Regions from separate parts of the Insulibacter thermoxylanivorax genome, predicted to be linked through region 2. Evidence: predicted binding sites of a transcription regulator. Region 2 holds the regulator's gene; the other holds the start of a gene.
The links. Region 2 encodes NrdR, which represses ribonucleotide reductase genes. Its sites were predicted from a motif close to AACACNATATATNGTGTT; they were not measured.
Positions count from the first base shown of each region.

Region 1: a site for NrdR is predicted at 4,393-4,410, ahead of PRECH8_RS10155 (adenosylcobalamin-dependent ribonucleoside-diphosphate reductase). Genes of this name have one in related genera too.

Region 1 is NZ_BMAQ01000026.1:49,222-64,837, reverse strand. It holds gene PRECH8_RS10170 (YqhG family protein) at 163-1,143, opposite strand; gene PRECH8_RS10165 (DEAD/DEAH box helicase) at 1,140-2,966, opposite strand; gene lipM (octanoyltransferase LipM) at 3,318-4,160, shown strand; gene PRECH8_RS10155 (adenosylcobalamin-dependent ribonucleoside-diphosphate reductase) at 4,591-7,212, shown strand; gene PRECH8_RS10150 (family 43 glycosylhydrolase) at 8,125-9,540, shown strand; gene PRECH8_RS10145 (glycoside hydrolase family 43 protein) at 9,578-11,095, shown strand; gene PRECH8_RS10140 (hypothetical protein) at 11,216-11,533, shown strand; gene PRECH8_RS10135 (cupredoxin domain-containing protein) at 11,605-12,024, opposite strand; gene PRECH8_RS10130 (DUF2249 domain-containing protein) at 12,169-12,702, shown strand; gene PRECH8_RS10125 (hypothetical protein) at 12,715-13,962, shown strand; gene PRECH8_RS10120 (metal-sulfur cluster assembly factor) at 14,040-14,348, shown strand; gene PRECH8_RS10115 (multicopper oxidase domain-containing protein) at 14,596-15,579, shown strand; gene PRECH8_RS10110 (hypothetical protein) at 15,514-15,616, opposite strand, start outside.
Region 2 is NZ_BMAQ01000010.1:2,075-17,690, reverse strand. It holds gene pstB (phosphate ABC transporter ATP-binding protein PstB) at 1-522, shown strand, start outside; gene phoU (phosphate signaling complex protein PhoU) at 546-1,205, shown strand; gene PRECH8_RS06735 (MarR family winged helix-turn-helix transcriptional regulator) at 1,440-1,898, shown strand; gene PRECH8_RS06730 (MMPL family transporter) at 1,895-5,044, shown strand; gene PRECH8_RS06725 (HAD family hydrolase) at 5,175-5,915, opposite strand; gene polA (DNA polymerase I) at 6,159-8,807, shown strand; gene mutM (DNA-formamidopyrimidine glycosylase) at 9,017-9,862, shown strand; gene PRECH8_RS06710 (MntP/YtaF family protein) at 9,997-10,719, shown strand; gene coaE (dephospho-CoA kinase) at 10,732-11,328, shown strand; gene PRECH8_RS06700 (lytic transglycosylase domain-containing protein) at 11,325-11,960, shown strand; gene PRECH8_RS06695 (alpha/beta-type small acid-soluble spore protein) at 12,130-12,354, opposite strand; gene nrdR (transcriptional regulator NrdR) at 12,443-12,940, shown strand; gene PRECH8_RS06685 (uracil-DNA glycosylase) at 13,221-13,937, opposite strand; gene PRECH8_RS06680 (hypothetical protein) at 14,322-14,771, opposite strand; gene PRECH8_RS06675 (PadR family transcriptional regulator) at 14,841-15,371, opposite strand; tRNA gene PRECH8_RS06670 (tRNA-Ala) at 15,613-15,616, shown strand, end outside.

The sequences.
Region 1 (15,616 bases), on a different contig from region 2:
GCGTCCATTTTGCTTCTCCAAGATGACGAAGGCTTGCGGCTGCTTGCCATCGGTTCATCCAGGCGGACAAGCTTGTACTGCTAATACTAAAGAGTATGGGCAAAAAAGGTTGTTAGAACGTGTCAGCTGCGAATTTTTTTTTGTCTGCAAAAAATGCCACCCTCACTGCGGATTCGCCATCGTTCTTACCTGTTCGGGCGGTGTGAGCAGGTGGAAGAGACCGCAGTTGATCACCGAGACGAGCACGCGGGGTTTGTACTGCCAGGCGATCTCATCCTGCCGCGCGCGATATTCCTCCTGCATGGCGGATTTGCTCTCATCGTTCGAATTTTGGATCATCTCCTGATAATAGAGCTTGATTCGATCCAATTCGTCATACATCCGCTGCTCGGCTTCTACCGCCCACTGGTGATCCTGATTCCGCACGATATCTTCCAGATAGTACTCCAGCTCTGCGACGGCCCGCGGCAAGCTGAGCATCTCCTTGAGATGGGTGTGGGCGGGCAGCCGCGGCGACAGACGGTACTGCTTCAGCAGCGGGTAGAAGCCGGTGAGGATCTCGCCCGTTGCCAAGCAGATGCCGAGGGAATACAACTCATCCCGCTTAAGATCGCACAGATATTCCACCTTGTAGTTCACGCCGAGATAGGAGCGGTAGCTTAAGGGCCGGCCGGGCAGCACCAGGCGCTCATCGGTCTGCTCGTACAGGTTGACGAACCGGCCCTTATCCCGGCTGGAAGCGAAGATCTGATGCAGCCTTGCGCTGCCGAAGGTGACCGGCTCATGCCGCGTTCGCTGCAGGGGTGCTGCCTGCAGATGCCCAAAATAACGCGCCAGGATGGAATCCTGTCCCAGTACGCCGGGAGCGGCTGGTCCGTTCTGCTGCGGCTTCTGATCTGCCTGCCTGTCCGCTTTCTGCAGCGCCTCGAAGGCTTCCTGGTCGAAGACGAAGGTGAGGGACATCGTCTCCGGCTCCGCTCCCGTGCGTTCTACGAAGCTCCAATAGTACGGGCGATTCGTGAGGGCTTTGTCCGCTTCGGGCGACAGCTTCACCGTGATATAGGCGGGGCAGCTCTCCAGCACATGGCACTCCGTCGCCTCCAGGTAACGGCATACATAATCCCGAACTTGCTCTTGCTTCATCGCGATGCCTCCGTATGGTGCGGCGGCCCGGCGGGGCTGATCGTCCTGGAAACGGCGCCCGGCACATGCGCAGCGGGTAGCGGCTTCTCTCCCTGCAGCGGCGGTCCATGGGAGATGCGCTGCTTCGAGGAGACGAAGTTCTCGCCGATTCGTTCGATCTCGCGGCGCATCTCGTCTTCGCTTCTCGCTTCGAGCATCGCTTTGTACAGGCGGGTCTCAACGGCAGAGGACTCTTCCATGCGTTCTAAGATCTCATCCAATTCGCCGATGACCAGCTCGAACATATTGATCTTCTCGTGCAGCAGATTGACGATATGCTCCTCGATCGTGCCGATCGTTTCAAGATTGTAGATATACACGTCGTGTTCCTGACCGAGGCGGTGAATGCGGCCGATCCGCTGCTCGACGCGCATCGGATTCCACGGCAGATCGAAGTTGATGATGTGATTGCAGAACTGCAGGTTGATGCCCTCACCGCCGGCCTCCGTTGCGACGAGGATCTGTGCCCGGCCGCGGAAGAGATCCATCATCCAGTCTTTTTTGCCGCGGTTCATGCCTCCCCTGTAGGGGACGGCGACGAGGTTATGCTGCTTTAGAAAATGCAGGAGATATTCCTGGGTCGCCCGGTATTCTGTGAAGACGATCACCTTGTCATCGATTTGTCTAATCAGCTCCATCGTCTTCTCCGCCTTCGTATTGGCCTTGATGTTCTTAATCTTGTTCACCAATTCCCAGATCCTCGGGCGCAGCGGCGAATCCTCCGATGTCTTCTTGAACAGATTGACGAGGGTGACGAACACCGCATCCCGGCTGGAGCACACCTCCCGCTGCAGCGTCACGAGAGGCAGGACACTGCTCAGGTCTCCGCCGGATTCCTGGTAGCGCTCGCGTACGAAGGAGGTGACGCTGTCATATAAATCCTGCTCCTCTGGTGAGAGGCGGAGCGGGATGTTCTTCACGATGCGCTTCGTGAACGCCAGGTTGCCGTCGGCGCGCCTGTTGCGGATCATCACCTTGGACAGCTCCTGCTGCAGGATTTGCTCGTTCTTGGGCACGCGTTTCTCCTGTACGAAATTCTTGTTGAAGCTGGATTCGCCGCCCAGCTGCCCGGGCTTCAGCAGCGTGATTAAGTTGAACAGTTCGCTCAAGTCGTTTTGCACCGGTGTGGCGGTGAGCAGCAGGCAATATTTTTTGCGGATAGCGGCAGCGAACTGGTAGTTGGCGGTTTTTTTGTTTTTTAATTTATGGGCTTCATCGATGATCAACATATCGTAATCCAAGCTGAGCACGATGTCCCGATGGGGATCGCGCTTGGCGGTGTCAAGGGAGGCGACGACGATGTCGTATTGCCGCCACATATATTCCTTCTTCTGAGCGACGGCGGGGATGCCGAATTTCTGATTCAGTTCCCTCACCCACTGCAGCACGAGAGAGGCCGGCACGAGGATGAGCACGCGGCGGGCAAGGCCGCGGATCATGTATTCCTTGAGGATCAGACCGGCTTCGATCGTCTTGCCGAGTCCGACCTCGTCAGCGAGGATCGCCCGGCCGCGCATCTCTCTAATCACCTTGCGAGCGGTATCCAGCTGGTGGGGCAGCGGGGTGAGCTGCGACAGGTGACTGAGGCATTGCAGATCGTCGAAACGGTGGATCGCTTGGGCTTCTTCGGCTTCGTACGCCAGTTGGTAGAAAGACCAGCGGTCCCAAGGTCCGTTCTGCTCGAGCCGCTTCGCCAACTCTTCGTACCAATCCCGATTGAAACAGATCTGCAGATGGTCATTGAGATCCCGCACATTCGGGGGCAGCTGCGGTTTTAGGGTCATAGCTGTGCCTCCTTGTAAGCCGGAAAGGTCCTCCGATGATCCGTTCTGAACGGCTGGATAATAGTATTAACGGAAGGATGAAATTTCATAAGCGAATAAATCATGGATGAGGGTCGGACAGCAATACAGCATCTATGGTAAAATAACTAGAAATCAGGGAATGCGCCGCATGAGAGCAAATGCTATAATGATAAAGTTGCACACGATAAAGTTGCACACGATAAAGTTGCACACGATAAAGTTGCACACGAAGAGTTACACACGATGCCGGAAAATCACGTTTAGGCATCCCGCGATCGATGTTGTTTAATAGGAGCTATTGCGTGACAGAGAAAGGGAGTGGAGATCGTCATGCAGACATGGAGGTTTATCAAATCCGGAGCGATGGATCCGGCTTGGAATATGGCCATCGATGAAGCGATCATGAATGCCGTGTCGGAGGAGAAGGCGCCGCCGACGCTTCGTTTCTATGGATGGCAGCCGCCGACGCTGTCGATCGGCTACTTCCAGAAGGCCGCTGATGAGATCGATCTGGAGAAGGTCGAAGCAAGGGGCATCGGATTCGTGCGCCGTCCTACGGGAGGGCGGGCTGTGCTGCATGATCAGGAACTGACCTACAGCATGATCCTCTCTGAATCGTATCCCGATATACCAAAGTCCGTCACAGAGTCCTACCGCATCCTGAGCAACGGGCTGCTCCACGGCTTCCGCCGGTTAGGCCTGCAAGCGGACATGGTGAATCTAGCCGACGAAGCGGAGAAGGCGAAGTATGCTTCGGCGGGTTCCGCTGCCTGCTTCGATTCGCCGTCGTGGTATGAGCTCGTCGTGGAGGGGCGCAAAGTCGCCGGCAGCGCCCAGATGCGGCAGCGCGGCGTGATCCTGCAGCATGGAGCGATCCTGTTGGATATGGATGTGGATCTGCTCTTTGATCTGCTTTATTATCCCAATGAACGGCTGCGGGAGCGGCTCAAAAAATCTTTCCGCGAAAAAGCCGTCGCCATCAACGATATCAAACGGGCCCTGGGACAGCCGCCGGTTACCCTCGCGGAGACGGAAGCCGCCTTTGAGCAGGGGATTCCCGAGGGACTGGGCATCAAGCTGGAGCTTGGGGACCTGAGCGACTGGGAACAAGCAGAGGCCAAGCGGCTCGTCGAAGAGAAGTACGGCAACCGCGAGTGGAATCTGCGGCGCTGAGCTTGGCTTAAGGCCATTGAAGGGTGAATGGCGGACGAAAATAGGACGATGGATGGGGAGTACAGGGATTATAGAACTTAACACCCTATCCATTAGTCCCGAAATGCTTACCGAAATATGTCGAATAAGATCGAATAAATTAAAATTAAAAAATAAAGAAAACGAGAGAAAATAAAAGAAAAACGAATCATTCAAAGGCCTCTTATCTGAATTTAACATTCGAGTAAGTAGCATCACAATATGTAGTGGTGTACAATGGTACTCACATACAACATATTGTTATTTACACATAACATCATGAATAGCTTGTATACCCAACGAAAAATTTCGGCGAAAATTGCTGTTTTCGGGCGAATATCGCTGATTTTCGTTTTTTTGTGCGCATGTCCTTGGGACAAGTTGGGTTATCACTTTTAGGAGGATGTTGCTAGTGGCTGGAAAGCAGACGAAAACCAGATTGACAGGACTCAGCGAGAAGATCTTCCTTGATCGCTATGCGCTGAAGGATGCGGATGCGAATAATACCAAGGTCGGCGACGTCGTGTTGGTATTGACCAAGGATGATCCGAAGTTCCCGACCAAGGAAGTTGGGGAAGTCATCAAGCGTGAGGGGCGCAAGGTAACCGTTAAGATGCGCAATGAACAGGTCATCGAAGCGGATCTTGATCAGATCACCCTCACCATCGAGAATACGCCGGATGAAATGTGGAGCAGGCTGGCGAAAGCGATTGCAAAGGTTGAGAAAACCCCAGCCAAACAGAAGGAATGGACGGAGAAGTTCCGCTATATCCTGGATGACTGGAAGCTGGTTCCCGGCGGCCGGATCGCTGCCGGAGCGGGTGCAAGCGATGAACTGACCCTGTTCAACTGCTATGTCATCCCGTCGCCGAAGGATTCCCGCCGCGGCATCCTGGAGACGCTGATGGAGATGACGGAGATCATGGCCAGAGGCGGCGGTGTCGGCATCAATCTGTCCTCGCTGCGGCCGCGCAGAGCCATCGTTAAGGGTGTAAACGGCTCTTCGAGCGGTGCGGTCTCCTGGGGCGGCATCTACAGCTATGCAACGGGTCTGATCGAGCAGGGCGGAAGCCGCCGTGGTGCGCTGATGCTCATGATCAACGACTGGCACCCGGATCTGCTTGATTTTATCACTGTGAAGACGAAGATGGGTCTGCTGACGAATGCTAACCTCTCGGTTTGCATCAGCAACGCGTTCATGAAGGCGGTGAAGGAAGACGCCGACTGGGACCTGTACTTCCCGGATACGACGGACCCGGATTATGATGAGCTCTGGGACGGCAATATGGACAAGTGGAAGCAGATGGGCAAGCCTGTGAAGCACTACAGGACGCTGAAGGCGCGTGAGATCTGGCATACGATCATCGAATCCGCCTGGAAGTCCGCTGAGCCGGGCGTCGTCTTCATGGAATATTACAACCAGATGTCGAACAGCTGGTATTTTAACCCGATTATCTGTACGAACCCGTGCGGTGAACAAGGTTTGCCGGCTTGGGGCGTATGCAACCTGTCAGCGATCAACCTGTCGAAGTTCTATGATGAAGCGAAGGACGATGTGAATTGGGAGGATCTGAAGACGGTTGTCCGTTATTCCGTGCGTTTCCTCGACAACGTCATCGATGCGACGCCGTATCATTTCGAGGAGAACCGGAAGAACCAGCAGGCAGAACGCCGCATCGGTTTGGGTACGATGGGGCTGGCAGAGCTGCTGATCAAACTGCGCATCCGTTACGGCTCGCCGGAATCCCTCGAATTCCTCGATAAGCTGTACGGCTTCATCGCCCGCGAAGCTTATCTCGCTTCAGCGGAGATCGCGGAGGAGAAGGGTTCCTTCGAACGTTTCGAGCTGGAGCCGTTCCTGCAGAGCGGATTTATGAAGAATATGGTCGAGGTGTATCCGGAAGTAGGAGAAGCGATCCGCAAGAAGGGCATGCGCAACGTTACGGTGCTGACGCAGGCTCCGACGGGCAGCACCGGTACGATGGTCGGCACATCGACGGGCATCGAGCCGTACTTCGCCTTCGAATATTATCGCCAGAGCCGCCTCGGCTTGGACAAGCAATACGTCCCGATCGCGAAACGCTGGCTGGATGAGCATCCGGGCGAGGAACTGCCGGATTACTTCGTCACGGCGATGGATCTGAGCGCGGAGGATCACATCCGCGTGCAGGCAGCGATCCAGCGCTGGGTGGACAGCTCGATCTCCAAGACAGCGAATGCACCGCATGATTTCACCATCGAAGAGACGAAGAAGCTGTATGAGCTGGCCTTCGAGCTGGGCTGCAAGGGCGTGACCATCTACCGCGACGGCAGCCGCGATACACAGGTGCTGTCCACGGATGTGAAGGACAAGAAGGAAGAGGCGCAGGCAGAAGAGGGCGCTAAGGACAACGCATCGGAAGCGCAGGCGGCTTCTGGATCCGCACAGACGATCGCTGTCCAGTCTGAGAAGCCAGCCAACGGCAACGGTACGCTCAACGGCAATTACATGAAACGTCCGCAGATCCTGCGCGGCGCGACCTATAAATTCAACACGCCATTCGGCATGGCCTATATCACCGTAAATGATTACGGCGGTCAACCGGTGGAAGTCTTCCTGAACGTGGGCAAGGCGGGCTCCGATGTGTTCGCGATGTCGGAAGCACTCGGCCGCGTCTGCTCCTTATTCCTGCGTTACGGCGACCACGGCAACAAGGCGAAGCTGCTCATCAAGCACTTGAAGGGCATCGGCGGTTCCGGGGCGACGGGCTTCGGTCCGAACCGCGTGGAATCGATCGCTGACGCGGTGGCGAAGGCGCTGGAGCTCCATCTTGAAGCTCATGGAAACGGGCAGCAAGAAGCGGCAGCGGCACAAACCGCAGCAGCGGTTTCGGCAGCAGCTGCTGAGCAAGCTTCTGTTCCAGGCGTTGATCCGCGGCAGGAGATCATCATGGGAGAAGGCTTGGACCTCTGCCCATCCTGCGGCACCGCTTCGCTGATCAACAGCGAAGGCTGCAAGACCTGCACGAACTGCGGATACAGCAAGTGCAGCTAAGGTCATAAGTGAGCCATAAAGCATAATAGAAGCCAAAAGGGGCTGTCCAGTTTAGTCAGGAAACTGACGGATGGACGGCCCCTTTCTCTGCAGGCAGGCTGATAAAATAATTATTGCATTTTTTTGATCGAGGGTGCATAGTATATATTTTGAATTTAAGATATATAAATCGAAATCAATTGATGGAGCGCGAATTGTTTATAGGATTTATTTCATAAATAAGGTCAGTCAAACTTCCGCTATTTTGCTCCAAGCGCGGATGATGAAGAAATAGAGGAAGTGAAACTTCTTTTATTTCTCGTAGATGCGAAAAAACCATTGATTTATTGACACTATTTTAGAAATAAGGGAAATTTGGCTTACACTATTCTGCGCGATTTGAAGGGAAGCTGGAAATAGAGGAAGTTTTGCTTCCGTTATTTTGCAAGAAGCCTGCATATCATGCGAAAGCAGAGGAACCGAATGGAAGAAGCAACAAGCTTAAGGCGTTATGCTTTTGGAGAAGGGTCTCCGCCTGTGATCGCGATTGTACATCGGCCTAATCATTTGGACTGTTTCGAGCGAAGGCTGCGATTGGAGCATTCTTCCGGGGCGGTATTCCGAAGCCTCAGCAAATAAGGTCAGTCACGCTGCCATCTCCATCAAAAATCATCCAATTTCAGCTGTATATGAGGTACAATAGGGATGTCTTTGTCACAGAATCGATAGGGAGCGATCGTATGAACCCGGCACAAAGGAGTCGGAGATTCCTGTTCCGCCAACTAGCTTTTGTCGGGTTGTCCAGTCCCTTCACCTGTGATAATCTCGCTGTAGGAATCGATGATCGGAGCTAATTATGAAAGCCGTTCCAAACCTTCCGAATCATTGATAGAACAATACGATAGAAAGGATCGAGGACAGATGACGAAACAGATGAAGAAACAAGGATTCAACCCTTATCTGCCTTCTTGGGAGTACATCCCTGATGCAGAGCCTTATGTCTTTGGCGACCGTGTCTATATCTATGGGTCTCATGATCGTTTTAACGGCCATGCGTTCTGTCTGAATGATTATGTTTGCTGGTCGGCGCCGGTGGACAATCTGGCGGATTGGCGTTATGAAGGCGTGATCTATCGCAAAACCGATGACCCGCTTAACCCGGACGGCCGCATGTGCCTCTATGCACCGGATGTCACCGTGGGACCGGACGGACGTTATTACCTCTATTATGTTCTGGACAAGGTTCCAGTTGTTTCCGTTGCGGTCAGCGATACGCCTGCCGGCAAATTCGAATTCTACGGTTATGTCCGCTATCCGGACGGCACGCGGCTCGGTGAGCGGGAGGGGGATCAGCCGCAGTTTGATCCCGGCGTGCTGACCGAAGGCGACAGAACTTACCTGTATACGGGTTTCTGTGCGGTGGGCGACCGTTCCCGCAAAGGTGCTCAGGCAACGGTCCTTGGACCGGACATGCTGACGATTGTCGAGGAGCCGGTCTTTGTCCTGCCGAGTGAGCCTTACAGTGAGGGAACGGGGTTTGAAGGGCATGAGTTCTTCGAAGCACCGTCGATTCGCAAGGTTGGGGACAAGTATTACCTGATCTACTCCTCGGTGGTTATGCATGAGCTGTGCTACGCTGTAAGCGACCATCCGACGAAGGGCTTTAAGTACGGCGGCGTGATCGTCAGCAACTGCGATCTCCATATCGATACGTACAAGCCGGCGAATAAGCCGATGTATTACGGCGGCAATAACCACGGCAGCATCGTCGAGATCAATGGGCAGTGGTATATTTTCTATCACAGGCAGACGAACGGTACGCATTACAGCAGACAGGGATGCCTGGAGCCGATTGAGATCCTCGAGGACGGTTCGATTCCGCAGGTGGAGATGACTTCCTGTGGACCGAACGGAGGACCTTTGGTCGGGCGCGGGGAGTATCCAGCGTATATCGCATGCAATCTCTTCTATAAGGATGAGGAGATGTATACGGGAACTTACGGCGCCTGGATGGATGGACGATTCCCGAAGATCACCCAGGACGGCAAGGACGGCGACGAAGAGATCGGATACATCATGAATATGAGGGATTCGGCTACGGCCGGGTTCAAATATTTTGACTGCAAAGGCATCAAACAGGTGAAGATCAAGGTTCGCGGATACTGCCGTGGCGAATTCCAAGTGAAGACGGCCTGGGACGGCCCGGTGCTCGGAACGATTCCCGTGGACTTTACGAATATATGGACCGAATATACGGCGGATATCGCCATTCCGGACGGCGTCCATGCGCTGTACTTTACTTATACCGGCGAGGGCAATGCGAGTTTGGCTTCATTTACGCTGATCTGACGGCTAACATAGAAGGGAGAGCGGCAGAGTGACTGACATGATAAACGTCTATCAAAACCCGGTAATCCCGGGTTTCTTCCCGGATCCCAGCATCGTGCGGGTCGGTGAAGACTACTATCTCGTGACGAGTTCCTTTGAATATTTCCCGGCGGTGCCCATCTTCCACAGCAAGGACCTCGTCCATTGGACACAGATTGGCCATGTGCTGACGAGGAAGGAGCAGGTCGATCTGTCGACGCGGAAGAGTTCCGACGGCATCTACGCTTGCACGCTGCGGTACCACGAGGGAACCTTCTATATGATCACCACAGATGTAAGAGGGATCGGCAATTTCTATGTAACGGCTAAGGACCCCGCAGGTCCATGGTCGGATCCGATTCGCCTGCCTTACGGCGGCATCGATCCTTCACTATTCTTCGATGACGACGGCAAAGTCTATGTCACCGTGCAGAACGGCGCCGGGCTGGATTCCCATATCATCCAATATGAGATCGATATCGAAACCGGCCGTGTACTGACGGAGCCGAGACGCATCTGGGACGGGGACGGCGGCGTATGGACTGAGGGACCCCATCTGTATAAGATCAACGGCATGTATTATATCCTCAGCGCCTGCGGCGGCACCTCCTTCGACCACCGGGAGATCGCCGGCAGGAGCGACAACCCGTACGGGCCTTTCGAGCCGTGCCCGGTGCCGGTTCTCACCCATAACAAGCTGCCCGATCATCCGATCCAGTGCCTCGGACATGCGGATCTCGTAGAGGATACGAAGGGAAATTGGTGGTTGGTGTTCCTGGGGACACGGCCAGTGGATGGCCGCTACTCCGTCCTCGGCCGCGAGACCTTCCTCGCGCCGGTGACCTGGACGGAGGACGGCTGGCCGATGGTGGACAACAATGAGGGCATCGTGCAGCTGCAGATGTCCGCTGAACGCTTGCCCGTGCCGCTGACGAAGCCGCAGGGTCCTGTGAAGATCGAAATCGGCGAAGGTTTCGGACCGGAGTGGAGTGCCCTGCGCACGATGGATGAGGAGCGTTATCAGGTCGAATCGCCCGGCGTGGTGAAGCTTGTGGGCAATGAATACTCGCTGGACGATGAGGCGCCGGCGACCTTCATCGGTGTTCGCCAGCGGAGTGTGGATATGGCGTTCAGCAGCTCCCTCAATTTCGCGCCGGCACAGGATGGCGAAGAAGCGGGGATCGCTGCACGCCTGAATAATCGGGGGTACCTTGCCTTCTCGCTGAAGCGGATCGGGGCGGAGACTTACTTGCATCTAACGGTGCGAAACGGCGACGCCAAGGAGGAAGTGAAGATTCCGTGGGAAGGCGGCGCAGTAGAGCTCAAAGTGCGCTCTGATGCCAAGCGCTACACATGTGAATACTCGCGGGACGGCATCACCTGGACGGAGATGCCCGGCGAGATTCGCGCCGAATGGCTGGCGCCGGAAGTAAACGGCGGTTTCACCGGCGTCTGCGTCGGACTCTATGCTTCCGGCAATGGCAGCCAAGCGGCGGTGCCTGCACGTTTTAGCAAGGTGGTATATACGGATCTTTAGAGAAACGGCACGTTAAATGAGCAATGGGGGCTTTAGCCCCCATTATTTTTTGAAAGGTTAGATATGCAGAGCCTCAATAAGCAAACATCAATGGAGACTGGAGTGCGAGGAGGGAATAAAATGCCTTCAAGAGAAGAGAGCAGCATGCAGAAAAATACACCGCTGGCACAGGCGCAGAATTCCGTGGATCGCTTCTCCAATGCCGTCGCCGATGCCGAGACTCACCCTAATGAGACGATGATCAAGCAGGCTTATCGGACGGAAGAGAAGGTGAGAAATGCGATTGCCAACCTGCAGGATGAGGAGCATCAAGAACCTGTGGAACGGCTGAAGGAGCGCTTCGAGGAGCAGCAATTGCGCTTACAAGGAACGACGGAAGAGGAGTTTTATCAGCCCGTGATCATGGCTTGGTTATGCCGCGGAGCATGCTGTCAATAACACAAACCCCCGGCGCCCGCTGTCAACAGGGGATGCAGGGGGGATTTTGGTTTATTCGGACTTGGTCCCGTTCATTCCACGATCAACAGCCCCGTCATCTCTTCATGGCCGCTGCCGCAAATGACACCGCAGCGGAAGACGAATGATCCTTTCTTGTCGGCCACGAAGGAGACGGGGCGGCTTTTCTTCACTTCAATATTATAGCCCTCTATTTTCAACGTATGATATCCCTTCAAGTTCTCCAATGTAATCTCTACGGTATCCCCTTGTTTTACACGAATCTCTTGGATGTCAAAATGATATTTAACGGCCCGCACGGTGAATCTCTTCACTGAAGCTTTGTCGGAAACCTTGTCGGCAGCCCGGTCCGGCGTGCCTGTTTCGTTTGCTGCCTGCACTCCATGATGATCTGTCTGGATCAAGGGTTCTGTGCATCCCGCAGCAAACCATAGGAGCAGCAAAACAGCGATACACCTAATCAATCTATCCATAAGGATTCCACCTCCTAAATATTAAGCATAAGCGAGGGGAAAAAGTGAAAGTGTGATGCAGAACACAATGTCATTAGTGCAACTTGCTATACTGAGGGTGTTGTTGAGAACGATTCTCAGACCGCTGAGGAGGGGTTACGAAGGATGACGAATCAAGGAAAAATCGTGGAACTGGACGTAAGAGAGCATCTGCGCAACAAATGGGATCCCTTCAAGCTCATCATGGATCATGTGAAGGAGTTGTCCAAAGATGATCAGTTCCGGCTTCACACAACCTTTAAGCCAACACCGCTGCTTAAGGTGATGCGATTAAAAGGCTATGTCAATAAAGCAGAGAAACTTGCCGCCGACCACTGGCTCGTCACCTTCGTGCACAAGAGCCGCAGGGATCTGCTGAACATCACGGAAGATGGGGCGGCGCTGGACACGGAGGGAGCGGAAACGGATGCGGAACGTGAGCCGGAAGTGTTTGAGCTGGATAATCGAGGTTTGGAACCGCCCCATCCCATGGTCCGCACGCTGAGCAAGCTGGAGGAGGCGCGTCCCGGGGACCGCGTGATCATCCACAACGATCGGGTTCCGGTATTCCTCATCGAGGAGCTGAGCACGCTTGGATATACCTATGTGATCGAAGAGCAGCCGGATGGAAGTGCCATCGTTCAGATTACGAAGCATTAAGGTGGTGTATGGATGGTATCTCGTCTGCCGTTTTATTTTCTGCTCACGGGGCTGATCTGTTTTGCGCTTTTTCAGATCGGTACGCTCTCAGACTTTTCTGCATGGCTGTATGAGTTTTCTATGGAACCCCGTTATCCGACGGGTTGGGCCAAGGCGCATCTGCATGTTCTCGGATGGGCGACGATGATCGCGATGGGAGCGGTCTATCAGCTCGTCCCCGTAGTCCTTCAGAATCATAAGCTGTTCAGCGAGCGCTTGGGCTATATCCAGTATGGAGTCTTCACCTTTGGTTTTGCGGGGTTGATGATCGGTTTTCAGCAGATGAATGTGCTGATGATCGGCGGTTTCGCAACGATCGCCTTTCTCGGTATCCTGATCTTCGCGGGGAATATCGGGATGACTTTAGCACGCGCCAACCTGTGGAATCACGTGACGGTCAGCTGTGCGATTGCCGTTGGACATCTCGTGTTGACCGGGGTTGCCGGTATGCTGATGGGTCTGAACTTTGCCTTCGAATGGCTGGGGACCTTTCATGATCAGCTCCTGGGTGCTCATCTATGGTTTGGAGCGATCGGTTGGTTCGGTTTTCTGATCACTGGTTTCAGTTACAAACTCTTCCCCATGTTCTATCTCTCTCACGGCCATTCTGAAGTTTTGCAAAGATGGGTTATGGGTTTTCTATTTTCTGGTGTATGGATGGGGGTGATTTCCTTCCTGCTGAATGCACCTGCCTGGTCACATTGGATCGGATTGCTTTGTACTGCAGCAGGATTCACCATCTACGTATACCACCTGGGACAGATCTGCAAATCCCGGCATAAAGCCAATCCCGGTGCAGGGATCCTCTGGTCATGGCTGCTTGCGCAGGGCATCGCGGTGATCGTTGTTCTGTTAGTGATTGTAAGTGCTGTGTTTCCTGATCTCATCCTCAGCCCGCGGATGACCGCGGTGATCGGCTGGATGTATCTCTGGGGATGGGTGGGCATGACGATCATGGCATACCTGTCGAAGATCATCCCGTTTCTCTGGTGGACATATCGATACGGCAGCCGCGTTGGACAGGTTAAGATTCCAACCATGGCGGATCTGATCGATGACCGCAAGGTGAATATCCTGCTGATGGCCGTTGCGGTAAGTCTCTTTATTCTGCTGATCGGATTCGGCTGGAACCTTCCGCTCGTCCTGTCGATTGGGGGAAGTTTGCTGGCTGTGAGCGCGTTAGTCTATGTCGGCTTGCTGGCTGCAGTATTTACGAAGTAGGGCTGAACTGCTCAGCGGATGCGATCCCGTTGGGCGTTAGACGCTGCAAATTCTTACTGGAAAGTGAGGAATGGACCATGGAGAAGCACATTACTGAAGAAACCATTATCGAACTGCTTAAAGAGGTCTATGACCCGGAACTCGGGATTAATATCGTCGATCTAGGACTCATCTATGAAGTGAAGATCAATGGCGGCCATGTGTATGTACGGATGACCTTAACGACTCCCGGCTGTCCGATGCATACGGCGATCGTAGGCGGCGTCCACCGTGCATTGGAAGGCGAGCCCGGGATCCAATCCGTGGATGTGCATCTCGTATGGGAACCGCGCTGGACGCCGGATCGGATGACGCCGGAGGGAAGAGAAGCGCTTGGTTATTTTTAAGTTGATGTTGGTGCGGTCAAAAGGGATGAGGTGATCAGGAGTGAAACATTGGCATGCGTTATGGATTGCTGCGCTGAGTTTTGCAATCATCTTGGCAGGATTCTATATTCATCCGTTAGAAGAGTCGGCGGCTGCAGATCATAGTAAGATTGATGGAAGGCATCGTGGATTGCACGATGGAGTAAATGATGGGATGCATCATGAAACACACCATGGCATGATGTATGATGGGTTGCACGAAGATCATATGGGACTGGGCATGAAAGGTGAAGGGGAAGGAAACGTTGCAGGGACTGACCGCATTAACCAACCGCCTGTAGAACCAATCATTCACCGAGAGGGAAATTTCGTGTTCATTGAGATGACGGCGCAGGTGACAGATGTGGAAATCTCACGCGGTATCCTCTATAATGCATGGACCTTTAACGGAACGGTGCCGGGGCCGGTGCTTCGCGTGAAGGAAGGAGATACCCTGGTATTCACCCTTCGCAACCATGATCCGGAAAACGATCATTCGATGGACTTCCATGCCGTTCATGCTGCACCGAACCGCAAGTTCATCGATGTGGCGCCGCATGATGAACGAACGTTCACCTATACGGCTTCCAGTCCAGGCGTGTTCATGTATCACTGCGGCACGGATCCGATCCTCGAACATATCGCGAACGGAATGTACGGTACGATCATCGTCGAGCCGAAGGACGGGTATCCGTCCGATCAAGAGGTGGACCGCGAATATGTGCTTGTGCAGAGTGAATGGTATGCAGAGCACGATATGGAAGCTTTTTTGAACGGGGAACCGGAATATGTGGTGTTTAACGGCAATGATTATGGACTCAAGGAACACCCTCTGACTGCTAAAGTCGGTGACACGGTTCGCATCTATGTCAGCAACGCCGGACCCAATCACACGTCTTCCTTTCACGTCGTCGGCACGATCTTCGATCGGGTATACATCGACGGCCACCCGGATAACATGATGCATGGTATGCAGACGGTATTGCTGCCGGCCAGCGGCGGCGCCGTCGTCGAGTTTACAGTGAAGGAAGCGGGGGACTATCCGATCGTCAGCCATCAATTCAATCATGCGGCCAAAGGAGCGGTTGCGATCCTGCGGGTTACGGAAGACGACCCTGATGCGATGATTACGCACAGAAACGAGGTCTCAGCGGAGCTGATGGATGTTGGTTTCCAAAACGACGAAAACGCCACATTCGATCATGAATTCTAGATGAATGATGAATTCATTTGGATGCATGATCACGGCG
Region 2 (15,616 bases):
AACGTGGAATTGCTGCGGAAGCAGATCGGCATGGTGTTCCAGCAGCCGAACCCCTTCCCGAAGTCGATCTATGATAATATCGCTTACGGACCGCGTATCCACGGCATTAAGAAAAAATCAGAACTCGATGAGATCGTCGAGCGGAGCCTAAGGGCAGCAGCGCTGTGGGATGAAGTGAAGGATTCGCTGAAGAAATCCGCATACGGCTTGTCCGGCGGACAGCAGCAACGGCTCTGTATCGCCCGGGCTCTGGCTGTTGAACCGCAGATCCTGCTCATGGATGAACCGACTTCGGCCCTCGACCCCATCTCGACCTTGAAGATCGAAGAATTGGTACAAGAGCTCAAGGAAAGATATACGATTATCATGGTCACGCACAATATGCAGCAAGCAGCTCGCGTCTCGGATCAAACGGCATTTTTCTTAAACGGTGAAGTTATCGAAATGGACAGAACGGACCAGTTGTTTTCAAATCCGCGTGAACAACGGACGGAAGACTACATTAGCGGCCGATTCGGCTGAACAGGAGGGCGTTAAACATGAATGTGACTAGAAGAGCTCAGTTCGATGCATATCTCGACGAACTTAGACAAGCGCTGATTAAGATGAGTGAGCGGGTAGAGAAGTCGATCGAGAATTCGGTCAAATCGTTAAAAAATATGGACACCGAGTTGGCGAAGTCCGTCGTTGAAGAAGACATAGAGATCAACAAGATGGAAGAGAACATCGAGGACATTGGCGCACGGATCATCGCTACCCAGCAGCCGGTGGCGAAGGATCTGCGGCGGATTATCATTGCCTTTCGCATGGCTAATGATCTGGAACGAATGGCCGATCTTGCCGTAGACATCGCGAAGGTCACGCTGCGAATCGAGAACGAAGGTCTGATCAAACCGCTGGTCGACATCCCGCGGATGGCGGAGATCGTGCAGCAGATGATCAGCGACAGCATCAAGGCATACGTTGAAGAAGATATTCAGCTGGCCTATAAGATGGCGCAGATGGACGACGAAGTCGATCATCTGCACAGCCAGATCCTGCGGGAGTTGTTTGCTTATATTGCAGAGAAAAATCAAAACGTGAACCAGGCGCTGCAGCTTTGCTTCGTCAGCCGCTATCTGGAACGGGTGGCTGACCATGCGACGAATATCGGAGAGAGCGTCGTCTATCTAGTGCAAGGGCATCGTCCGGATCTAAATGATTGACCAGCAGGCTGTCCAAGCTTTATAGAGCTGTTCGATGCTCAGAGCTGATTGAGATGGGATGTTAAGCAAGAATGACGCGCTGCAAGGAATCCTCGGTTGCCGTTGAGGGAACCGGGGGTTCTTTTTTGTTTACGCATTTGACTTTTTGTTCATGACAACATATAGTTCAATATATGAATAATTCAATAGTTGAATTAATTGCTTGAACGAATCGCATGATGGAGGGAGCCTAGGTTGGAATGCTGTGACAGGATTCATGAGTATATCGAACGCTTCGAAGCAGCTATATTTACAGTTAATCGTCGTCTGAACAACATCATACGGGACTCGATCCAAGAGGAATTAACCTTGGATCAATTCCTGACCTTGCGGTACATCCATAAACATGGAAGCTGTACAGCAAGTGAGTTGTCCGAGACGTTCTGTGTGAACCGCAGTGCGACTACGGCGATCACGACACGTCTGGCGGATAAACAATACATCACGAGAACGCCGGATGAACGGGACCGGCGCATGATCAGCCTGCGTCTGTCAGAGAAGGGGAAACAGGTGTATGAGACGGCCGCTTCCCGCATACATGAACGATTAGAAGGCATCATCCGGCAGCTGCCGCAGACGGAGATCGAACAGTTCCTGGATACATCCGAACGATTGCTTCGGATCATCACTCAGGGAGGAGGGAATGAAAGATGAGAACGATTGTAAAATACCGTTGGGCGATCTTAGCGCTCTGGATTGCCCTTGCGGCGGGACTGTTCTTCACAGCACCGGATATGCAAGATCTGGTTCGCGAGAGAGGGCAGTTGACCATCCCGGAAGGATCGCCATCGCTTGCGGCCGGAAAGCTGCTGGAAGAGATCGATGGGGATGGTACGGCAGCAGTCCTGGTGTTCACAAGCGAGGACGGGTTGGATGATGAAGAGATCCGAGAGATTAAACAAGCGGTGGATCGATTATCTGAACAGAGCGATGAGCTGGGGCTGACAAATGTCGTTTCACCTTTTGGTGTACCGGAATTAGAGGAGCAGATGGTCTCGGAGGACGGCACCACGGTGCTCGTGATGCTCGGACTGGATTCGGCGGATCTATCGACGTCAGAGCAGCGCGATGGCTTGAACGAAGTGCTGCAAGATGTTGGAGTGGAGCATTATCTCACGGGCAGCTCGCTGATTGATGAGGATGTGATCATCTCTTCACAGGAAGGATTGAAGCGGACGGAGCTCATCACCGTCATCTTCATCCTGGTCATCTTGATCGTCGTATTCCGTTCCGTGGTCACGCCTTGGATTCCGCTTCTGACCATCGGGATCAGTTATCTGACCGCGCAGTCCGTTGTTGCTTATCTGGTGGAATATATGGATTTTCCGCTGTCAACCTTCACCCAGATCTTCATGGTAGCGGTGATGTTCGGCATCGGCACAGACTACTGTATCTTGTTGATCAGCCGGTTCCGAGAAGAGCTCGCAGCCCACAGTTACACGGTTGAAGCGATCGCTGCGACTTACCGCACAGCGGGACGGACGGTGCTTTTCTCTTGGCTGGCAGTTCTCGCGGGCTTCGCGGCGATCGGTTTATCCAAGTTCATCCTCTATCAATCCGCCGTTGCCGTTGCTGTCGGCGTGACGGTGATGATGATCGCTCTGTTCACGCTGATGCCGTTCTTCATGGCAGTACTGGGCAAGGCCTTGTTCTGGCCGAGCAGCCGCGCTCTGCAGCATAAGGATAACCGAGTGTGGGGATTTGCGGGTTCCTTCTCCCTGCGCAGACCTTTGATTACGCTTGGAATCATAGCCGTCATCGTCGTGCCCTTCCTGTGGCAGTATGACGGCGACGTATCTTATAACTCCTTGGATGAGATCGGTGATGGGTATGACTCGGTCAAAGCCTTTCATATCATCGCCGAGAAGTTCGGACCGGGTGAATCCTTGCCCGCCTCCATCGTTCTGAAACACGATGAAGCGCTGGACAGTCCGCAAGGCATGGCGTGGATCGAGAAGATCAGCCGGGAACTGCTGCATGTCGATGGCGTAAGCGCCGTGCGCAGCGCGACGAGACCGACAGGGGAGGAGATTGCGGAGTTCTTGGTGACGGATCAGGCTGCGGTGCTGCAGGAAGGATTGATACAGGGCGCCGATGGGATCATGCAGATCCGTGACGGTTTGGCTTTTGCGGGTCGGCAGTTGACGGCCTCAGAACCGCAGCTTGTGGACGCGGTGCAGGCTGTGGGGGCTTTGGTTGACGGGACGCAGGAGGTGGCGGCCGGCCTGAACCAGCTCTCCAACGGCCTTGGCGAGATCGCTTACGGCATGCGCCAGGGAGCAGGCGGAGCAGCTGAGCTGCACAGCGGAGTACAGGAACTGAAGCGCAATGCAGAACGGCTTAGATCTTCCTATGAGCAGCTTGCCGCAGGTTATCATGAGCTGAGCGAAGGCTTGAACCAGCTGGCGGAACATTACGGCCAGCTCGAGAATGGCCTGGACAGCCTCAGCCAAGGCCTCAGCGGTCTGGAGCAGGCGCTAGGCAGCGTGTCGATGAATCATCCGATTCTCAGCGAGGATGAAACGTTCCTGATGGCACTTGGACTTGCGGAGCAAATGCAGGATGCAGCAGAGGAATTGCTGACGGGTGTGAAGCAGCTCAACGGGCAGCTGGCCGTCGTGACGGCAGGTTTAAGCGAAGCCGGCGGCGGATTCGGACAGGCGAATGCTGGCTTCGGTGAAATAATTGCGACCTTCGATGCCTTACTGGATGGCTTGAATCAGCTTGAGCAAGGGTTGCAGCAGGCTGCTGACGGGCAGGATCACATTGCCCAGCAGATGCCGGGTGCGGTTCATGGCCTGCAGCAAGTCGTCGACGGACAGCGGCAGTTGTATGAAGGGGTCACAGGGCTTACGGATCAGCTGGAATTGCTGACGGGTGGCATCCAGCAAAGTGTAGACGGCTTGACACAGATCGGTGAAGGGCTGACGGATGCTGTTGCGTACCTGGAAGTGCTGTCGACGAACAGTTCGGCGGATCTTGGAGGCTGGTACATGCCGGAAGAAGTCTTCGAGCTGGAAGAATTCGCACAGGTCTTCGACACTTATATGTCGGAAGATCGCAGAACCGTGAAGTTCGAAGTGATCTTCGAAGGCCATCCTTATGAGCAGGAGACCTTGGAACTGATCGAACCGCTGAACGCTGCCATTGAACGTGCGGTCAAAGGGACACCGCTGGAGGATGCAGCGTATGCTGTGGGCGGAGTTACGAGCATGTATCATGATCTCAGCGAAGTATCACAGGAAGACTTCAACAGAACGGCTGTGATCATGTTGATCGGCATCTTCCTCGTGCTCATGATCCTGCTCCGATCGCTCGTGATGCCCATCTACTTGATGGCATCGCTGCTGCTCACCTACTATACATCCATGGCGGTGGCGGAATGGATCTTCGTCGATCTGGCGGGATACGCCGGCATCACTTGGGCGGTGCCGTTCTTCGCCTTCGTCATGTTGGTGGCTCTGGGCATCGATTACAGCATCTTCCTCATGGGCCGCTTCAATGAATATCGCCATCTCGATGTGCAGGAGGCGATTCTGGAAGCGATGAAGAAGATGGGATCCGTCATCTTCTCAGCAGTCATCATCTTGGGCGGCACCTTTGCAGCGATGCTGCCATCCGGCGTGCTGTCCCTGCTGCAGATTGCAACGATCGTATTGACAGGCCTCTTCTTATATGCTCTAGTATTCCTGCCGCTCTTCATCCCGATGATGGTGAAGTTGTTCGGCGAGGCGAACTGGTGGCCGTTTGGAAGGGCAAGGAGTACGGCTGAGCAGCCGCCGGAGCAGCCCAGCGTGTAATCAGCTGAGCTTCGGATCACGCTGCAGGTCATCATGATTGTTGATCTCATTGATATCAAACATGTGAACGGCCGAGAGGGGGCATGGATGCTCGCTTTCGACCGTTCTTTTGGTTACATAACAGCTAGGCTTACAGAATCTCCAGCAGCTCATCGATCTCGCGGATCATCAAGAGCCGGGCTTCCGTGATCGGCCGCGGGATGGGGCGATTCCATGGATTCAGCCAGACGGCATCGATGCCGCAGGATGTTGCTCCTTCGATATCCTGCCGCCAGGAATCTCCTACCATCAGGGCTTGTTCCGGCTGAACTTGCATCCGGGCCAAGGCGTGGCGGTAGATGCCGGGATGGGGTTTGCTTTTGCCCTTGCCCAGACTGGAGGAGACGAAGACGGCAGCAGGAGAGAAAGCGGATGCCAGATGATTCCGCCTCAAGCGGGCGCGCACCAGGGGCTCTTGCCCATTGGTGATCAGGGCCAGCTGATAGCGCTGCCTCAGGGAACGAAGCACGGCGGCCACCCGTTTGCTGTGCTCTTCTTGGCTGCTTGCCAGGCAGGTGATTTTCTGATCGATCCGGGCCAGGGTGAGCTCATCCTTGGCGATCGGCAGATTAGCCAGCGCCCGCTTCAGACAGACGATCCGCATCTGCTCGGTGAGTCCGGGTTTTCCTTTGCGTTTGTATTGGCGGAGGGCGTGGCGGTAGATACGGCAAGCTTTGTTGATAAGTGAGGCTTTCTCCTCTGATATCCAGCGATCGGTATAGTCCAGCAGGGCCGCTCGCAGCGCTTGGTCGGGGGTCATTTTCTTCGTGATCAACGTACCGTGCAGATCGAAGAAGATGACCTTTTTGTTATGGTGCAGAGCTGCGTACATCATCGATCAACTCCCGTTCGGATGACATTCCGCGTGTCGAGATATCTTCATATGTTATAGGCTATGCTTGCAGCGGGCGGATGGTTATCGGGATTGACCGAAGCGCAGCTTAGGCAAGTTTTAGGCGGCGTTTTGATGAGCGGAGAAGCAAGGGCTAAAAGTTTCTTCGGCGGTGAAGTTTTTTCCGCGCTTCGGCTATGCTATGATGGGACTAGTTAGTAAAGAATAGGACGGGGTGTTAAGATGTCCAAGTTGATCATCGTGGACGGCAACAGCATCGCAAACCGGGCGTTCTATGCGTTGCCGCTGCTAAGCAATGCTGAAGGACTTCATACGAATGCCGTTTACGGCGTGACAACGATGCTTCTCAAACTGTTGGAGGAAGAGAAGCCGACGCATTTCCTATTCGCCTTCGATGCGGGGAAAGTGACCTTCCGTCATGCCGATTATAAGGAATACAAGGCCGGGCGGGCGAAGACGCCGCCGGAACTGTCGGAACAATGGCCGCTGATTAAGGAATTGGTAGCGGCTTTCAATATTCAGCAGTTCGAGCTTGAAGGATATGAGGCGGACGATATCATCGGCACGCTGACACGGATGGCGGATGAAGAGAAGATGGAGACCTTGGTTGTCACAGGCGACAAGGATATGCTGCAGCTTGCATCGGAGCATGTGAAGATCGCGCTGACGATTCGCAGGGGAATCAGTGAGATGGAGGTTTACGGTCCTGAACAGATTCAGGAGAAGTACGGGCTTAAGCCGCTGCAGATCATCGATATGAAGGGATTGATGGGCGATGCTTCGGACAATATCCCGGGGGTGCCGGGCATCGGCGAGAAGACGGCGCTGAAGCTGCTGCATGAATACGGTTCCGTCGAGAACGTCCTCGAACATGCTCCAAGCATCAAGGGGAAGATGGGCGAACGGCTTGTTGCCCATGCGGAGGATGCACGGCTTAGCAAGGAGCTGGCCACGATCTATCGGGAGGTGCCGCTCTCCCTTACCTGGGATGATCTCAAGTTCGAGGGCATCGACGAGGAGAGAACTGCCGCGCTGTTCAAACGACTGGAGTTTAAATCCCTGTTAGAACGGCTGAATCTCTCCGCATCCGCGCAAGTTTCGGAGCAAACGCTGGAGATTCCCGTTCAGATTGTGCAGGAACAGGATCTTAGCGCCTTGCTGGGCAAGCTGGATGAGGTTCGTGCCGTTCATGTCGAAGTCCTCGGCGACAACCCTCATCACGGGGAAGTGCTCGGCATCGCCTTTGCCTTCGAAGCCAGCGCGATGTATGTCGGCTTCGAGACACTGATGAGCGAGGAAGGACGGCCTCTGAGAGAGTGGTTGGAAGATGAAGGGACAGCGAAGACGATCTATGATGCCCACCGCGTTCATCTGGCTCTGGCTTGGCAGGGCATCAAGCTGCGCGGTACAGCTTTCGATGTACACCTCGCGGCCTATGTCCTTGATCCTTCCCAGTCGAATCAGAGCCTGGGGGATCTGATGCGGCGCTTCGGCCTGCCAACGCTGCCTGAAGACGAGGAGATCTTCGGCAAGGGCGCCAAGTTCCGGATTCCGGAGCTGGAGGTCTACAGCTCATATCTGGGCCGCAAGGCATATGCGATCTCCCAGCTTCGGCAGCCGATGCATGATGAACTGGAGAAGACCGGCATGAACGAGCTGTATTATGACTTGGAGCTGAAGCTGTCGCGGGTGCTCGCAGAGATGGAGCTGACGGGCATCAAGGTCAAAAGCGAGGAGTTGGAACGCTTCGGGGAGGAACTGAAGGAGCGGATCAGGGAGATCGAACAGGAGATCTATGATCTTGCGGGAACGGAATTTAATATCGGCTCTCCGAAGCAGCTCGGGGAGATCTTGTTCGAGAAGCTCAATCTGCCTGTGATCAAGAAGACCAAGACGGGATATTCGACGGACGTTGAGGTGCTGGAACGGCTCGCCCCATACCATGAGATCGCCGCGAAGGTCGTGGAATACCGCCAGCTGACGAAGCTCCAATCGACTTATGTGGAAGGGCTGTTGAAGGAGATTCGTCCGGAGACGGGCAAGATCCATACGTATTATCGCCAGACCATCGCTGCCACTGGAAGACTCAGCAGCCAGTATCCGAACCTTCAGAATATCCCGATTCGCCTTGAGGAGGGACGGCTGATCCGGCGGGCTTTCGTGCCTTCAGAGGAAGGATGGTATATCCTGGCGGCGGACTATTCGCAGATCGAACTGCGCGTGCTAGCCCATATCTCGCAGGACGAGAGGCTGATGGAAGCTTTCCGTCAAAATATGGATATCCATACGAAGACGGCGATGGATGTCTTCGGCGTGGCCGCCGATGAAGTGGATGCCAATATGCGCCGGCAGGCGAAGGCGGTTAACTTCGGCATCGTATACGGAATCAGCGATTATGGCTTGTCGCAGAACTTGCATATCCCGCGCAAGGAAGCCGCTGCCTTCATCGAAGCCTACTTCAATGTCTTCCAAGGCGTACGACGGTACATGGATGAGATCGTGAAGTCGGCGAAACAAGACGGGTATGTTTCCACGCTGCTCAACCGGAGACGCTACCTGCCGGAGATCAATGCTTCGAACTACAATCGCCGCTCCTTTGCGGAACGCACGGCGATGAATACACCGATCCAAGGAACAGCAGCGGATATCATCAAGCTGGCGATGGTGAAATTAGCCGAACGGATGACCGATGAGGGCCTGCGAAGCCGCATGCTGCTGCAAGTGCATGACGAATTGGTCTTCGAAGTACCGCCGGAGGAGCTCGAGGTGATGAAACAGCTTGTCCCGGAAGTGATGGAAAATGCCATTGCACTCGATGTGCCGCTGAAAGCGGAAGTAAGCTGGGGAACGGACTGGTACGAAGCGAAATGATCTGAAGCAAATGATCCCTTGAATTGATTCGTTGGAAGCGATTCGCCGGAAGCCTCTTGAGAAAGTGCTCGGGGGATGCGGTTTACATGACGTAATGCAGATGTTGAAGAAGAAAGTGATAATAGAATTGATGCGGAAGTTGATGCTAAAAAGTTGGCCGCTGAACGTGAAATCATAATGTTGGTCGTTTGAAGAAGGAGGTGGATGCAATGCCGGAATTGCCGGAGGTGGAGACGGTCAAGCGAACGTTGAATGAGCTGATCATAGGCAAGAAGATCGAGCGTGTGTCAGTTCATCTGCCGCGGATCATTCAGCGTCCGGCAGACCCCGAAGTCTTCGCAGCGATGCTGGAAGGGCACACCTTCGAGGGGGTTGCCCGGCGCGGCAAATTTCTCCGTCTTCTCCTGGACGGGCTGGTGCTCGTCTCCCATCTCCGCATGGAGGGCCGCTATGGGGTGTTTCGCTCCGATGATCCCGTCGAGAAGCACACTCATGTGATCTTCCACTTCACTGATGGGACGGAGCTTCGTTACAAAGATGTGCGCCAGTTCGGCACAATGCATCTGTTCCTGCCGGGGGAGGAATGGGTGAATCCCCCGCTGAACAAGCTGGGCTTGGAGCCCCTTGATGAGGACTTTACCTTGGAGCGCTTCCGCGCCGTACTTGCTCATCGCAAAGGGAAGATCAAATCCCTGCTGCTTAGCCAGCTCTATGTCGTCGGCATCGGCAATATCTATGCGGATGAAGCGTTGTTCGCGGCCCGCATCCATCCTGAGCGCACAGCGGATAGTCTTACCCGGCCTGAGTGGAAACGGCTGCACGAAGCGATTATCCATGTGTTGCAGGAAGCGGTGAAGCAGGGCGGCAGCTCGATCAAATCCTATGTCAACGGCCAAGGTGAGATGGGGATGTTCCAGCAGCAACTGGCTGCCTACGGACGCGAAGATGAACCCTGCATGCGCTGCGGCAAGCGGATTCGCAAGATAACCGTTGCCGGCCGCGGAACGCACTACTGCCCGAATTGCCAGCGCAGGAAGAAGCGGCTCGCCAGATAAGCATTAAAGACTTAAGGCGCCCTTGATTTAGACGCCTGCGGACCTTTAAAGTCACAAAAGCACATCCTAAGATGCGCACCCATGCGCTCTTCCCTCATATGATGTTGAATATCTAGACATCGGGAGGGAAGACCATGCTGCCCTATGTATCGATTATCCTGTTGGCATGTGCCGTGAGTTTGGATAGTTTTGGCGTCGGATTGAATTACGGGATGCGTCAGATCAAGATACCGGGCGCATCGATCCTGATCATCGGCTGTTGTTCCGGTCTAATGATCCTGCTGTCGATGCTGCTTGGCGGACTCTTAATCCCTTATATCCCGGAGAGGTATGCGGGTTGGATCGGCGGTATGATCCTGATCTGCATCGGGCTGTGGGCATTCGTCCAGATCTGGCGACAGCGGCGGTGCCAAGGCAATGACCGAGATGATAATTTGGCATTTGAGGATGGTGAACTGCCCGAGTGCAGTACAGAGTCTGCGGAGCTCTCCCTGCCCGAATCACTGGAACCGCGTAAAGTACTGCATCTTGAGTTGAGAAGGCTGGGCATCGTCATCGAGATCCTGCGCACGCCTTCCAGTGCGGACAGGGATCGGTCCGGTACGATCTCACCCGGTGAAGCGGCGCTGCTTGGCACGGCTCTTTCTCTGGACGCCTTCGGAGCAGGGATTGGTGCGGTATTTATCGGATTATCCCCCTGGCTGACCGCATCCGTTATCGCCGTGTTTAGTTCCGTGTTCCTGCGCCTGGGCATCGACACGGGGAATCTGGCGTCGCACATCGCGTGGCTGGGCAGGCTGACCTTTCTTCCAGGCATTATACTAATCGTATTGGGATTGTCGAAATTGTTGCAATGAGGTGTAGGAGCGATGATTATAGGTCTTACAGGCGGTATAGCCAGCGGGAAGAGCACCGTAAGCCGCATGTTGGAGGAACGAGGGGCGATCATTGTCGATGCCGATCGAATTTCCCGGGAAATTGTGATGCCGGGAAGCCCTGTACTTCAGACCATCGCCGAGGAATTCGGAGCGGATCTGATCCGTGAAGACGGCACATTGGACCGCAAACTTCTCGGTGCGATGATCTTCGCAGATGAACATAAGAGGTTAAGATTGAATAAAATCATGCATCCGCCGATTCGAGCTGAGATGCAGAGAAGAATCTCGGAATTCGAGAGCCGGCATCCTGAACGGCTGATCGTTGCGGATATTCCGCTGTTATATGAATCAAACCTGCAGCATATGTTCCCAGAAGTGATGGTTGTCTACGTACCGATGAGCCTTCAGCTGGAACGTCTGATGAAGCGGGATGGTCTGACGGAGAAAGAAGCGATGGCCAGGATCCGCGCTCAGATGCCTATAGAGGACAAGCGGCGGCTTGCGGACATCGTCATCGATAACAGCCAAGACTTGGAGGCGACGGCAGAACAGCTGGATCAATTTATGAAGAGAAAGGGTTTGCGATGAGAAACATTCGCAAGAAACGTTACTATGCGTTCGTCATTATTCTAGTATTGATCATTGGATTCCTGAATGCTGACAGGATCGGCCGGCTGATCTATCCCCTGCATTATCAGGAGGAGATCATCAGCAGTTCCAAACAATATGATGTGAATCCATATTGGATCGCTGCGATCATACGGGTGGAAAGCAATTTTCGTTCCGACAGGGTTTCTCACAAAGGCGCTACCGGAATGATGCAGATCATGCCGGAAACGGCCCGCTGGATCGCCGAGCAGGGATCGGAGTTTTCTGAATCTTCTCCGGATTTGTTAACGGTTCCAACTCTGAATATTCGCATGGGAACGTGGTACATACGTTATCTTGAGGATTTCTTTGCTCCTTATTTTGAACGCATGGGCATGGATGAGGATCGCGATCGCTTGGCGACCATCGCCGCATCCTACAATGCTGGACAAGGGGCTGTGCAGAACTGGCTGCAGTCGGGGATCTGGGACGGCAGGCTGACCACCAGTGACCGAATCCCCTATCAAGAGACGCGGAATTATGTACAGAGAGTCAATTATTATTACAAAAAATATTCCAACCTGTATAATGATCTTATAGGTTATGAGTCTGATGAATCCAGGGAACAATGATGGAAAATGCAGTGATTGTTGCGGCGTTCGGCTGCCGGCAAGCACAGGTCTGTAATGTTATGGTCTGTATGCCAGCAAGTTCAGCAAGATCCGCAGCAAAACCTGTACATCTTCTATACATCAGCAGAGCCCAGACAGCTAAGCTGTCTGGACCCTTTATGATTCATGATTATTTAAATTGTCCAGCTAATTGTTGCTCTGCGATTTGAACAAGACGACGCGTGATGTGGCCTCCGATTGCACCTGTGTCGCGAGTCGCCATGTGACCCATATAACCGTCTTGAGGAATTTGAATACCCAACTCTTGAGCAACTTCATATTTTAATTGGTCCAGTGCTGCAGTAGCTTGTGGTACGACAAGTACGTTGCTGCTGCGAGATTGTCCTTGAGCCATTGAATGTTCACCTCCTTGTTGAGTGTAATCCTATTATGCAGCGGTGTATGGCCCCGTATTCAGGTAATGTATGGATGGTGGTGAGGTTATGAGATGCCCATTTTGCGATCATTTCGGAACGAAAGTGCTGGATTCGCGCCCGGCGAATGATAACCGTTCGATTCGCAGACGGCGTGAATGCGAGCTCTGTGCGAAGCGCTTTACGACGTTTGAGATGGTTGAGGAGACGCCTTTGGTCGTGATTAAGAAGGATGGCAGCCGCGAGGAGTTCAATCGGGACAAAATCTTACGCGGTTTGCTGAGAGCATGTGAGAAGCGTCCCGTATCCGTGGAACGGTTGGAACGCATCGTTTCGGAGGTAGAACAACAGCTGCGGAATACTGCGAACACGGAGATCGACAGCCGGATGATCGGAGAACTCGTGATGGAACAGTTGTATCCGGTGGATGAAGTGGCTTATGTTCGATTTGCTTCCGTGTACCGGCAATTCAAGGACATTAATATGTTCATGAAAGAACTCAAAGCTTTGCTGTCTCGAAGCGGTTATGATGAAACGAAGGATGAAGACGAAGCCCAAGAGGAATAATCGTTACCATCACATTAACATCAGCATGCCCCGTTTTCAGGTTGATTATTACGAACTTATCGACCTTAACGGAACACCAATCCGCTATTTAGCCGAAAACAGCCTTTTCTCGTTCCTAAGGGAACTGAGATTCGTTATGTTCGACTGAATGATGGGAATGGCGCTTGTTTTGAAGCAATAAGTGATCCTTGTTCCGTTAACCTGCGGATAACCGGGCAAAAGCATGAAATAAGGCACCTCTGTTCCGTAAGCAACAGGGTGCCTTTTTCAATATCGCTTTTCAGGTTCCAGACCTTCTTCCCGGTTGCTGAACAGCAGCGGGGGGATCCAGCGGCAGCTGCCAATCGATCTCTTCAAGACCGACGGATCTTAGGAATTGATTCGCTTTGGAGAACGGCCGGCTGCCGAAGAATCCTCTGTAAGCGGACAGCGGACTTGGATGCGGTGAACGAATCAGCAGATGATGCGGGTTGGTGATGAGCGCAGCTTTCTTCTGCGCATGGCTTCCCCACAGGAAGAACACCACGGGATGCTCCTTATCGTTAAGCGCCTGAATGATCCGGTCGGTGAATTGCTCCCAGCCTCGGTCACGATGGGAATTGGGCGAGTGGGCGCGGACGGTTAATACGGTGTTCAGCAGCAGCACCCCTTGTTCCGCCCAATGAACGAGGCATCCATGATTCGGTATCGTACAGCCCAAGTCATCATGCAATTCTTTGAAGATATTCTGCAGGGAAGGAGGCGGTGCGACTCCCGGCTGAACGGAGAAACTGAGCCCATGGGCTTGTCCTGGACCGTGATACGGATCTTGTCCGAGGATCACAGCTTTCACTTTGGAGTACGGCGTATAATGCAGGGCATTGAAGATATCATACATATTAGGATAGACCGTTTGTGTCCGGTACTCGTGAATGAGGAATTTTCTTAATTGCTGGTAGTAAGGTTTTTCGAATTCTTCATTTAGGATATCAGCCCAATCATTTTTTAATATCGACATCTTGACTCTCCTCCCATTCCCATTATGGGAATAGTCGAGGATTCTGTCCAGTGATCGGAAGGTTTCTGAAGGGTGTTCTGTGGACTCTGGGGATTTATGACCTAAAAATCGGATAAAAGTCAACGTTGAAGTTGCCCAATTGGAAGTTTTATCCGAAATTTCGTATAAAAGCAGCCCGATGGACAGTAAACTGTTGAACTTTGTGCTAAAAATCGTACAAAACGCTAATTTTGGCGCATACGTTATAGGGTTTTATCCTAAAATTCGTATAAAAAAGCTGGCTCACCATTCAAGTCCAGTGACTTTGCATCGAGAGCTGCTGTTCTTTATATGGAATCAAACAACCACAAACCCGGTAAGGAGTTGTGGTTGTAACATGTAACATTACAGCTTTAGACTTACGACCAGAGTGACAACCAGAATCGCCAGCAAGAAGATTGCCGCCACCCACGCATAGATGCTGATGCTCTTTGCAGCTGCAGCGCCGTTGCTTCCCGCCAAACTCTTCTTCATTCTAGCTCCAAATATCGACAACAGAATCATGAATAGAATGATAACCAGCCCGCCGGCTTGTTCCATAAATGCCAGCCAGAACGGCATGCCGTCACGGTTCCACTGCATGATCATGTAAAGACCGCTTGCCAGCACCAAAAAAGCTGCTGGATGTGTAATGCGATTGATATTTCTCAGCACGGACAAAGTTACTGAAGAAAGGCTCGCATGATTCTCAGCGAGTTTGCTCTTTACGGAAAGCAGCATGATCATCCCCATCAACGTGACTCCAAACCAAGTCGCCAAGCTGGCCAAGTGAATAAAAAACATCCAATTATACATCGACTTTACCTCCTGTATTTTTGTTATCAGTGTTAGCGAGAAAAATGATTGAAAAAGCGATGCGCAGCATCATGCGTTCGTCATCTTCTGACGCAGTATATCGATGGTTCTAAGAAGCCAATCTCGATCTGCGGTCATCAGCGTTATGCGATGGTCAATGGCCAAGTCCACGCCTAATCCATGCTGATTACTATGTTTCGGTATGTTGGCGTAGACCTTTAACTTCTCTTCGATCTTGTGCAGCCTTTGATTCAGACACTCCACAACGTCAGCTAAAGACAAATAATCCAGGAACATGATCCCAATATTGCCTTCAGGAACCGTCATTTCAGGGCTCGTAAGTATACGTCGCAGCAAGGTTCGAAAGGCTTCTCTGCCTTGTTCAGTAATCGTATAGACTTGCTTCTTCGGCCTGTTGCCCTCTTGGCTGACAGTGGAGACCACTTTGCCTTCTTTCTCCAAACGCTTCAAGATGGCATAAGCTGTTGCTTTTTTCATATTGGAGACCCGACCTAGATTGCGGTCAATGAACTCGTTGATCTGATAGCCATGCTGGCTTTGTGACATGAGCAGCCCCAGGACCAATAATTCGCGTTCCAAGTTATTCCCCTTTCTATTTGTAGTTCGGCATAATTTCGTTTGGGATCATGTGACCTTTCTCATATGTCGGTTCTTAGTTTATTATAATCATTATTGAATAGTCAAGATTGACTACTGATATTCATTGAGAATTGCATATCCAATGTCATTGGTTTGCCACATATTATAGGCCGTTAAACGCTTGATAAGTTTGGCGAGATGATATATAATCAATAATGTTTGATTCAGAATTCCATACCGTGGGG